One region of the Nonomuraea sp. NPDC001684 genome, then DNA from elsewhere that is predicted to be linked to it. Evidence: riboswitches for the same ligand, from Rfam matches in the RefSeq annotation. Region 1 holds a riboswitch; the other holds the start of a gene.

Region 1 (5,550 bases):
GCAGCGTGCCGCCCGGCCCTACGCCGGTCCGGTCGAGCGCCTGCCAGGCGGTGAGCCCGTTCAGCGGCAGCGTGGCCGCGTGGACGGGGCTCACGCCGCGCGGGGCGCGGGCCACCGCCGGGGCGTCCAGCACGACGTACTCGGCCTGCGCCTTGTACGGCAGCTCCAGCCGTGCGCAGAGCCCCACGACCTCCTCTCCCACGCTGAAGGAGGCCCCCGGGCCCACCTGGTCCACGGTCCCCGCGGCGTCGAAGCCGATCCCGTACGAGTCGAGCTTCCTGGCCAGCCCGTACGAGGCCAGGGCCCCGGACGCCACGGCCAGGTCGAAGGGGTTGACCCCGGCCGCGGCCACCTTGATCCGCACCTGGCCGGGCCCCGCCGTCGGCAGCGGCGCGGACACCAGCCGGGGAGCGCCGGAGCCGCCGATGAGTGCACGCATGTTCGTCATGCCGCGACCCTAGGAAGAGTTACTCTCTTTCAGTAAGTAGGCACCTGGAAGTGCGTAACCCACGGCGAGGAGTGAGACGGTGGCGACCACGACGGCGGCGCAGCGGCGTGACCAGGCGAGACTCGCCTTCGACGCCTACTTCGCCGAATGCCCTTCCCGTAAGCTGCTCGACCGGCTCAGCGACAAATGGGTCACGCTGGTGCTCAGCTCGCTGGCCTCCGGCGAGCGTCGCTACAGCGACCTGGCCCGGCACATCGCGGGGGTCAGCCAGAAGATGCTCACCCAGACCCTGCGCGGCCTGGAGCGCGACGGCCTGGTGGCGCGCCGGATCACGCCGCAGGTGCCGGTGCGCGTCGACTACGCGCTCACCCCGCTGGGCCAGAGCCTGATGCCGCTGGTCACCGCCATCAAGGCGTGGGCCGAGGAGCACATCGAGGACGTCGAGGCCGCCAGGGAACGCTACGACGCTACCGCCTGAGCCGCACCGGCAGCCGGGCCAGCCCGCGCAGCACCACGTTCTCCTTGTACGGCGGCTCCGGATCGGCGGCCTCCATCTTCGGCGCCGCCGCGGCCAGCGCCGACAGCGCGATCTCGCCCTCCATCCTGGCCAGCGTCGCGCCCAGGCAGAAGTGCAGGCCGAGCCCGAAGGCCAGGTGGCGGCCGGGCTCGCGGCCGGGGTCGAACCGGTCGGGATCGGCGAACGCGGCGGGATCGCGATTGGCCGCGCCGATCGGCACGAGCACGGCCGAGCCCGCGGGCACCGGCGTCCCGCCCAGTTCCCGGTCCTCCAGCGCGATCCTGGAGGTGAGCTGGACCGGCGGATCGAAGCGCAGCACCTCCTCCACGACCTCCCTCGGGCGCTCGGCGGCGCGGTGCAGCAGGTCGTGCCGCAGCAGGTTCAGCACGCCGTTCGCGATGAGGTTGACGGTGGTCTCGTGGCCGGCCACGAGCAGCAGCACACAGGTCGCCAGCAACTCGGCCTCGGTGAGCTCCTCGACGTGTGCGAGTGCGCTCAGGAGGTCCTCGCCGGGACGCTCGCGCCGCCGTGCGATCAGGTGGCGGAAGTAGTCGCGGAACTCGTTCCTGGAACGCTCCGTTTCCGACATGAGGGCGTCTGTCAGCATCGGGTCAAGTCCGCGGGCAAGGGCCTCGCTCCATCCGCGGAAGCGGTCGTGGTCCTCCGGCGGCACCCCGAGCATCTCGCTGATCACCATCACCGGCAGCGGGTACGCGAAGCCGGAAATCAGCTCCGCCTCCTCCGGCAGCCGCCCGATCAGGTCGGCGGTGATCGCCTCGATCCGCGGCCTGAGGCGGGCCACCATGCGCGGCGTGAACGCGCGGCTGACCAGAGCACGCAACCGGGTGTGATCGGGGGGATCCATGAGCAGGAATGACCTGCCGGGCTGACCTGCCTCTTCCTGCGCGGGCGGGGACGTTCCGTGACCGAACCCGGGGTCGCGCAGCACGGCCGCGCACAACTCGTACGTGGTCGCGACGAGCAGCCCGCCGCGCGTTCTGAAGATCGGCCCGGCGGCTCGCAGCTCGCGATATCGGACGTACGGATCGCGCACAAATTGCGGATCCGAGGGATCAAAACCCAGCACGTCGGTGGCGCTCATCGGAGGTGGAACCGGGCCGCCGAATTGATCATTTGGACCGTTCATAGCGGACCACGGCGTGCCAACATATGCGGAGTACGTCACATATAAGTGATCATGTCAATAGCACTGGTCAAGGGCGCCGATTGTGGCGCTTGACGACCTTTCCGCGATGCGTTTACCTTCACCGAGACGAGCGGCTTTGCTTCGCCTGAAAGGTCCGAGTTCTGCTGTTTGGGGGAGGGCTCCCGGTGGATGTGCTCACAGAAGGCGTTGAGCTGAGCCACGCGGATTTGGCGTTACTGGCCGAGCTGGCCAGGGGAGTGACGGTCGATCGGGTCGGCAGGCGGCTGGATATCAGCGGACGGACCGTACGGCGCAGGCTGAGGGGCATCTGCGACCGCATCGGCGTGGCCACGGCGATCGAGGCCGTGGCATGGGCGGCGCGCCGTCAGCTCATCTAGCGGCGCTCATCAGGTGGCGCTCATCATCCAGTGACGCCGGGCGAACCGGCGCTGGGCGAAGCGGCGCGCGGATCAGTCCGCGATGCGCACGCCGCCGGCGAACGGCCGCCCGCCGATCGGGGCGACCCGCACGACGTCACCCGTCCGCGGAGCGTGGACCATCATGCCGCCGCCGATGTAGATGCCGACGTGGTGCAGGTCGCTGTAGAAGAACACCAGGTCGCCGGGGCGCAGCTGGTCGCGGCTGACCTGCCTGCCGGCCGTCCACTGGTCGCCGGTGTAGTGGGGGAGCGAGATGCCCACGCGCTGGTAGGCGGCCATCACCAGCCCGGAGCAGTCGTAGGAGCGCGGCCCTTCGGCGCCCCACACGTACGGCTTGAGCTGCTGGGTGAGGGCCCACTTGACGGCCTGGGCGGCCTTGCCGTCGCCGATGACCGGCAGGTTGACGCGCACGGCCCGGGTGCCGGGACGGCCGGCCTCGCCGACGGCCCGCCGGTAGAGGTTGCTCTCGACCTTGGTGACCAGCTTGGTGATCTTCGAGCGCCTGCTCTCCAGGTCGGTGACGAGCTTCTGGACCTCGGCGATGCGGGTCTTGGCGCCGGCCCTGGCCCGCTCGGCGGCCTCCATGGCCCTGGCGAGCTGGTTGACCTCCTCGCCCTGCTGCTGTTCGAGCGCGTACGTGGTCGCGGCTCGGTCGAGGAAGGTCTCGGGGTCGCCGGACTGGGCGAAGGCCAGGGCCTTGTCCAGGCCGCCGGTGATGTAGGCGTTCTGGGCGAGCAGCGAGGCCCTGGCGCGCTTGGCGGCCAGATCGGACTCGCTGGTGGCCAGGATCTTCTGGGCGGAGTCGTTGGCCTTCTGGGCGGCCTTCAGCCGTTCGCGCTGCTCGTTGTACTGCTCGGCCAGCGTCTCGATCTCTTCGTGCAGCTTCTCCACCTGGTCGGAGAGCTCCGAGAGCGACGGCTTCGGGTCGGCGGCGGCGGAGCCGACGGGGACGGCGAACAGCATCGCGGCGACGGTGACGCCGATGACGCCGAGGCGGCGTGCGCGCCTGGCCTGCTCCTGGGGGCGGGCGTGCCTGCCCCCGGACTTCCCCGAGCGGTCGAACGTCCGCTTCACCAACCGAGCTCCTCTCATCGACGCCGGCCGGGTTAGCTGACGGGTTCGGGCCGGAGCAGCCCTACCGAGATGGTCGGATTCACCCCAAGTGGCGGCGCCAGGTGCTCGCCGCCGTTGGTTCCCCGGCTTCCCTTGCGGGAATTGGGCGTGTCTTTCCGCGCGCATTACGCGGAGAACATCGTCGCTGGACACTAATGCACTCCGGGTTCACGCTCAACCGGAACTGCCGAGTCTGTAGAGGTTTCACAACTGAAGGGTCACAAGGTGATCTCGTGGGTAGCCGTACGGAAGCAGGCTTCTGCACCTTTTGTCCAGCATTCGGGGTGCTGAGGTCTGGAGGAAAGCTCCAAGTCGGCCCGTGTTCACCTGACCACGGGATGTGATGAGATGCCCGAGACGTGGGATTTAGGGCCGAGCCGTAATGAGATCTGTACCCTGGAGAGCCATGGAGCAGGTGGCCGAAGTGGCAGTCCCCGAGACCGCGGTCGTGGTCAGGCGTGCGCGCACGCCCGACGTGCGTGCGATCAGGCGTCTCGTGGACACCTACGCGGGCGCGGGGCCGCGGCTCCTGGAGAAGGCCACGGTCACGCTGTACGAGGACGTCCAGGAGTTCTGGGTGGCCGAGCGGGGCGGGGAGGTCGTCGGCTGCGGCGCGCTCCACGTGCTCTGGGAGGACCTCGCCGAGGTCCGTACGGTGGCCGTCGATCCCGCGTGCCGGGGGCTGGGTGTGGGGCGGCGGATCGTCTCGGCACTCGTCCGGCAGGCGAAGGATCTGGGGCTGCGGCGTGTATTCTGTCTGACTTTTGAGGTCGACTTCTTCGCGAGGCACGGTTTCCGCCCCATCCAGGGCACACCGGTCTCACCCGAGGTCTACGCCGAGTTGCTGGCCTCGTACGACGAGGGTGTGGCGGAGTTCCTTGATCTGGAACACGTCAAACCGAACACCCTTGGCAACACCCGCATGCTGCTGCATCTGACATCGGGTGACGCGGACCTTGACCACTTGGAAAGGTGATTGTTGATACCTATGTCGATACGTTGGGCAGCACAGGCATGTGTCCTGACACGTGCCACATGCGCACTCGAAGCGAGGTGACACGGTGAGCACCGGACAGCCGCCGTACCCACAGGACGATTCCGGCGAGAACCCCGAGTACGGTCAGCACCACGGCCGTCGGCCCGGTGAGCCCGACCCGGACGTGACTGTGGTCGGCTACCGGGCGGACGATGCCTTCGGCCAGCCCCCATACGGTCAGCAGCAGCAACAGGGCTATGGCCAGCAACAGCAGTACGGCCAGCAACAGCAGCAGTACGGCCAGCAGCAGGGCTACGGCCAGCAGCCCCAGTACGGCCAGCAGGCCGCCCCGGGTCAGCAGGGCTACGGCCAGCAGCAGGGCTACGGCCAGCAGCCGCAGTCCTCCGGCCAGCAGTACACGCAGCCCGGCTACGGCCAGGAGGCCCAGTACGGCCAGCAGGCCGCCTCGGGTCAGCAGGGTTACGGCCAGCAGCCGCAGTCCTCCGGCCAGCAGTACACGCAGCCCGGCTACGGCCAGGAAGCCCAGTACGGCCAGCAGGGCTACGGCCAGCAGCCCGCCTCCGGCCAGCAGTACGCCCAGCCCGGCTACGGCCAGCAGGCCGCCTCCGGTCAGCAGGGCTACGGTCAGGAGGGCCAGTACGGCCAGCAGGCCGCCTCGGGCCAGCAGGGCTACGGCCAGCAGCAGGGCTACGGCCAGCAGCCGCAGTCCCTACCCGACTACAGCCAGCAGCAGGGCTACGGCCAGGACGCCCAGTACGGCCAGCAGGCCGCCTCGGGTCAGCAGGGTTACGGCCAGCAGCCGCAGTCCTCGGGCCAGCAGTACGCCCAGCCCGGCTACGGCCAGCAGGCCGCCGCGGGGCAGCAGGGTTACGGCCAGGAGGCCCAGTA
Region 2 (5,550 bases), on a different contig from region 1:
GGCCCCCGGGCGGAGCCGGCCTCGCCGAAGCGTCGAACGGGCGCCGGCCGGATCGACACGCGGGCGCGGACCGTCCGCTTCCAGGGCACCGTACCGGTCGTGCGGCCGGGTGGCCGATGTGCCATCCTCGCCCCATGCCCCAACCCGCACCAGACGCCTCCGTGCCCAACCGGGCCCTGTGGGACGAGCGCGCCCGCGTCCACGGCTCCACCTCGGCCGACCGGTTCTACGACGTCGACGCCTTCCTCGCCGGCCGGCAGACCCTCTACCCGCTCGAACGCCGCCTGGCCGGCGACGTCGCCGGCCGGGACCTGCTCCACCTGCAGTGCCACTTCGGCCTGGACACGCTGAGCTGGGCGCGTCTCGGAGCGCGGGTGACCGGCGTCGACTTCTCCCCGGTGGCGGTCGCCCGCGCCCGCGACCTGGCGGCCAGGGCCGGGCTGGCGGCCACGTTCGTGGAGGCCGACACGCAGCGGCTGCCGGCGGAGCTGGCCGGCGGCTTCGACGTGGCGGTGGCCACGTACGGCGTGTTGTGCTGGATCGGCGACCTGGACGCCTGGATGCGCGGCGCGGCCATGGCGCTGCGGCCGGGCGGGCGGCTGGTGCTGGTCGACCTGCATCCGGCCTACCAGACGGTGGCCTCGCTCGACCCGCTGGTGGCCGACTGGCCCTACGGCGGCGGCCAGGCCCACCGGGAGACGGTGACCGGCACGTACGCCGACGCCGCGGTGGTGACCGAAACGCACGAGGCGGTGGAGTACCCGTACTCGGTGGGCGAGATCGTCACGGCGGCGGCGCGGGCCGGGTTCACGGTGGCCGAGCTGGGCGAGCACGTCGAGACCGACCTCGACCCGCGCGGCCTGCTGCCCGAGGGCGCGGACGGCCGGTACCGGTTCCCGTTCGGGGACTCGCACCTGCCGATCCTCTACTCGCTGGCGGCGGTCCGGCCCTGAGACGCGGCGAGCGCGCGTCCCTCGTGCGGGGCGCGCGCTCGGAGCGGGCGGAGGTCAGCTCGCGTACTGCGGGTATCCGTAGCCGACGACCTGCGACTTCGGACGGACGCGCTCCTCGACCTTGCCGTTGCCGGTGTTGCCCTCGATCGTGGAGATCGTGCCGTCGCCGTTGTCCTTGACGACGAAGCCGACGTGCTGGATGGCGTCCAGGCTCTTGCTGCCGCCCCAGGAGAAGAAGACCACCGCGCCGGGCCTGGCCTCGGCTCCCCAGCGGTCGTTGGCGGCGAACCACTTGGCGTGGGCCACGGTCCAGGCGTCCCAGCCGACCTGCGGGCGGGCGCCGGTCTGCTCGCCGACCCAGGAGACGAAGATCGAGCACCAGGGGGCGTTCAGGTACATGGCGCGGGTGCCGCCGTCGCGGGCGATGGTCTCGGCGGCGCGCTTGGAGTCGGCGTACCACTTCTGGAACTTGGTGCCGCCGCCGTAGGCGTTCTCGGAGGTGCCGACCTGGGCCTTGGCCAACGCCAGGACCTGCTGGGCGGTGACGTTGACCTGGGTCTCCTCCGCCTTGCGGGTCTGGGCGGCGGCCTGCGGCGCGACGGCCGAGTGCCCGGCCGCGGCGGCCGGGCCGGCGCTGTCGGCGGCGGCGGCGGTGGCGTGGGCGCCGATGGCGGAGGCGAGGATGGCCGCGCCGAGCGCGGCGTGGACGTAGGTGATCTTCGGGGCACGGATGGGACGGTGCGTGGCCATCGAGGGCATTGACTCCTTGCTTCCATGCCGCTTACCGGGTTAGCTGACGGGTTCGGACGTGGAAGCTGCCCTACGGCACCAAAGTGCCGATTCACCCCAAAGGACGTGGGTCCCCGGTTCCGCCCGGAGGCGGATTCAGCGGTCACAGGACGATCCTGTGAAATGTCTTGCGATGGTTGGACAAAGCCGGACAAACCGGACGTCTGCCGCGAGATGCCCCACAAGGTAATACATCGGGCAAGAGCTAGGCAAGTGGCTAAAGGTCCAGCTAGGAGAGTTGGGCCCGTGCTTCGGCCAGAAGCCCCATCATGGCAAGGGATTCGTCAAGCGGCATGATCGCGCTCTCCGTGCGGCCCTCGCTCGTGGCCGCGCGCACCTCGCGCAGCTCGCCCGCGTAACCGTTGTCGGCCGGGTCGAGCACCAGCTCCTCCGTCTCCATCGACGGCCCCGACAGCAACACCCGCCGCGGCGCCCAGAACGGCGCCAGGATGTCGGCCCGCATCGACGTGCCCACCACGCTCGCGTCGTTGGCGTGATGTGCCAGCAGCGACACGTCCACCAGGGCCCGCCGCCCGTCGGGGTACAGCAGCAGCCCGCCGGCCTCGGCGTCGACGCCGCTGGGCGCCAGCGAGCCGGCCATGCGCAGCTCCGCGGGCATGCCGAGCAGCAGCTGGGCCAGCCCGAACGGGTAGATCCCCAGGTCGAGCAGGGCCCCGCCGCCCAGCTCCGGCGCCCACAGCCGATGGGCGGGGTCGTAGGGCAGCGCGAAGCCGAACGAGGCCCGCACCGACCGGATCTCGCCGAAGCGCGGATCGGCCGCCACCCGCTGGATGAGCGGGTTGAAGCGCATCCACATGGCCTCCATGAGGAAGACCCCGGCCGCGCGGGCCAGCGCCACCATGCGCTCGGCGTCGGCCACGTCGGCCGCCAGCGGCTTCTCGCACAGCACCGACTTGCCCGCCGCGATGGCCGCCTCGGCCACCTCCAGGTGCTGGGCGTGCGGCGTGGCGACGTAGATCGCGTCTACGGCCGGATCGGCGCACAGGGCCTCGTAGGAGCCGTAGGCCGACTCCGCGCCCAGCTCGTCGGCCAGCGCCCGCGCCCTGAGCGGGCTCCGCGAGCCGACGGCGGCCACCCGCATGCCGGGCTCGGCCACGATGGCCGCCCCCACGGTACGCGCGATGCCGCCGGTCGCCGCTATTCCCCAGGTGAAATCTCGCACGACCGAGATCGTAGAGCGCTCAGGTCAGGTTGAACGAGTCGGGGTCGGGCCCGATCCGCCGCCCCGCGTTCATCGCGCCGATGGCCGCCATGTCCTCGGCGTCGAGGATGAAGTCGAACACGTCGATGTTCTCCTCGATCCGCGACGGCGTGACCGACTTGGGGATCACCACGTTGCCGAGCTGCAGGTGCCAGCGGAGCACGATCTGGGCGGGCGTCTTGCCGTACTTCTCCGACAGCACGCGCAGCGCCGGGTCGGCCAGCAGCCCCTTGCCCTGCCCGAGCGGGCTCCACGCCTCGGTCAGGATGCCGTTGGCCTCGTGGAAGGCCCGCATCTCGCGCTGCTGGAAGTACGGGTGGAGCTCGATCTGGTTGATCGACGGCGTGATGTCGGTCTCCTCCATCAGCCGGGTCAGGGTGGCGATCGTGAAGTTGGAGACCCCGATGGCCTTGGCCCGGCCGTCCCGGTAGATCTTCTCCAGTCCCCGCCAGGCCTGCACGTACCTGTCCTGCTCCGGGACCGGCCAGTGGATCAGGAAAAGATCTACGTAGTCGAGGCCCAGGCGGGCCAGGCTCTCGTCGAAGGCCTGCTCGGCGCGCCCGTGGTCGCCGTTCCACAGCTTGGTGGTGACGAACACCTTCTCCCGTGGCACCCCGGCGGCGCGCACGGCCCGGCCGACGCCCTCCTCGTTCTCGTAGGCGGCGGCGGTGTCGACGTGCCGGTATCCGGCGCGCAGCGCGGCCGTCACCGCGTGCTCGGCGTCGTCGGCAGAGACCTGCCAGACGCCGAAGCCGAGCTGTGGTATCTGCACACCGTCGGTGTTGAGCATCAGCGAGTTCATACCCTCCATTGTTCACGTGTCGTTTCTTGCGGCTTAAGCAGGCCGGGCTACCTTGAGGCGGGTCGTGCAAGGCCATCCACCGGCTGGGGGAAACAGAGTGGTCAGACAGGCGTCGGCCTGGGTGGAGTCTCCGCTCCAGATGCTGTGCGCCGTCGAGGCCCACCATGCCGGGCTGCTCGGCCCGGACACCGTGGTCGTGCCGCGCGCCGGCCTGCGTCCGCTGCGCGCCACCCGCAAGGAGCTGCGCCGCCTCGACCTGCCCGCCGGCCTGGTGCTGGACGAGCCGCGCGAGCGCATGCCGCGCCGCGTCCAGGCCGTGGGCGACGCGTTCTCCGGCAAGGTCCAGATGCGCTGGCTGACCTCCGACCCCGGCCACATCGTCGTCGTGGACGACGGCCTGGCCACGCTCAGGCTGCTCGAACTGCTGGCCGCCGGGCCGTTCCGGCCGCTGCTGCGGGCGCGGGCGACCCCCTCGCGGGCGCGCGCCCTGCTCGGCCTGGCCGCCGCGCTGCGGCTGCGGATGAGCCGGGTGTCGGTCTTCACCGCCCTGCCCGTCCCCGACGAGCTGGTCGCCGCCGTCCGGGGGGCGGGCGTGGACCTCGTCCGCCACGACTTCGCCTGGCTGCGCGCCCAGCCGCCGAGCGCCCAGGGGCCCGCCGAGCGGACGGTCGTCCTCGGCACGTCCCTGGTCCGCAACGGCCTGGTCCACCGCGACCACTACCTGCGCTGGCTGACCGACCTGGCCGGACGCGAGCCGCTGGCCTACTACCCGCACCGCCGCGAGGACCCCGTCGACCTGGCGCTGATCGGCGAACGTCCGGGCATCACCGTGCACGACGCGGGCGTGCCGGCCGAGCTGACGTTGCGCGGCCTCGACGCCGGGCAGCGGGTGCTCAGCCTGCCCTCGACCGCGATCACCTCGCTGCGGGTGCTGCTCGGCCCGCGCGGCGTCGAGGTCGAGCCCGTGGACGTTCCCGACGACTGGTGGACGAGCAGGGCGGCCCCCGGCCTGCGATCGCATTTGACAGGAGCTTCCAGGTGAGGGTGCTGGCGATAGCCGACTCCGACTCGTATCTGAAGTGGGCGGCCTGCCTGCTCGACGACCTGCCCGCGGGCTGCGAGAGCGAGCTGGTGGTGGTGCGCACCCCGATCGCGCCCTCGCCGGAGCAGATCGCGGCGGCGGTGGGCGGGCGCGCGGCGCCCCCGGTGTTGTCGGCGCGCTCGCTGCGCCGCCTGGCCGAGCGCACCCGCCCCGACGCGATCCTGGTGGGCTGCACGGGCCCGGTGGTGGACGTCCTGGTGGCCGACGTGCTGGCCGGGCTGCGGCCGGCGGGCCGGGCACGGCCGGTGTTCGTCAGCGGGCTGCCCGGCATCTCGGTGCCGGCCACGGAGAAGGCGTGGCTGTTCCGCAGCGGCTGCGACCTGTTCGTGGTCCACAGCGAGCGCGAGGTGGCCGAGTTCTCCGAGATCGCCGGCCGGCTCGGCGGGGGAGGGGCGGTCGGGCTGGCCAGGCTGCCGTTCCTGCGGCCCGGCGCGGTGTCCGGCGGCGGCGACCGGGTCGTGTTCGCCACCCAGGCCAAGGTGCCGCGGGCGCGGGAGGAGCGCGAGCGGGTGCTGACGGCGCTGGCCGAGCTGGCCGCCCGCCGGCCCGGCCTGGAGGTCGTGGTCAAGCTGCGCGCCCTGGAGCACGAACGCCAGACCCACAACGAACGCCACCACTACCAGCGGCTGTGGCGCGAGATGGGCGAGCCGGGCAGGCTGACGTTCGCGGCCGGGTCGATGCA

What was found. Region 1 has a riboswitch for cyclic di-AMP ahead of ACWCSD_RS02380 (C40 family peptidase). Riboswitches for the same ligand answer to the same signal wherever they lie in the genome.
Region 2: linked by a shared signal. The riboswitch ahead of ACWCSD_RS25225 (CHAP domain-containing protein) and the one ahead of ACWCSD_RS02380 (C40 family peptidase) in region 1 are both predicted to bind cyclic di-AMP.

What each region holds. Positions count from the first base shown of each region.
Region 1 covers NZ_JBSFGJ010000005.1:58,201-63,750, reverse strand. Annotated here, with positions in the region: gene ACWCSD_RS02400 (NADP-dependent oxidoreductase) at 1-448, opposite strand, end outside; gene ACWCSD_RS02395 (winged helix-turn-helix transcriptional regulator) at 528-926, shown strand; gene ACWCSD_RS02390 (cytochrome P450) at 916-2,019, opposite strand; gene ACWCSD_RS02385 (helix-turn-helix domain-containing protein) at 2,298-2,510, shown strand; gene ACWCSD_RS02380 (C40 family peptidase) at 2,583-3,626, opposite strand; cyclic di-AMP (ydaO/yuaA leader) riboswitch at 3,633-3,784, opposite strand; gene ACWCSD_RS02375 (amino-acid N-acetyltransferase) at 4,072-4,641, shown strand; gene ACWCSD_RS02370 (RDD family protein) at 4,727-5,550, shown strand, end outside.
Region 2 covers NZ_JBSFGJ010000152.1:256-5,805, forward strand. Annotated here, with positions in the region: gene ACWCSD_RS25220 (class I SAM-dependent methyltransferase) at 135-953, shown strand; gene ACWCSD_RS25225 (CHAP domain-containing protein) at 1,008-1,703, opposite strand; cyclic di-AMP (ydaO/yuaA leader) riboswitch at 1,717-1,854, opposite strand; gene ACWCSD_RS25230 (Gfo/Idh/MocA family protein) at 1,972-2,925, opposite strand; gene ACWCSD_RS25235 (aldo/keto reductase) at 2,945-3,766, opposite strand; gene ACWCSD_RS25240 (hypothetical protein) at 3,864-4,808, shown strand; gene ACWCSD_RS25245 (DUF6716 putative glycosyltransferase) at 4,805-5,550, shown strand, end outside.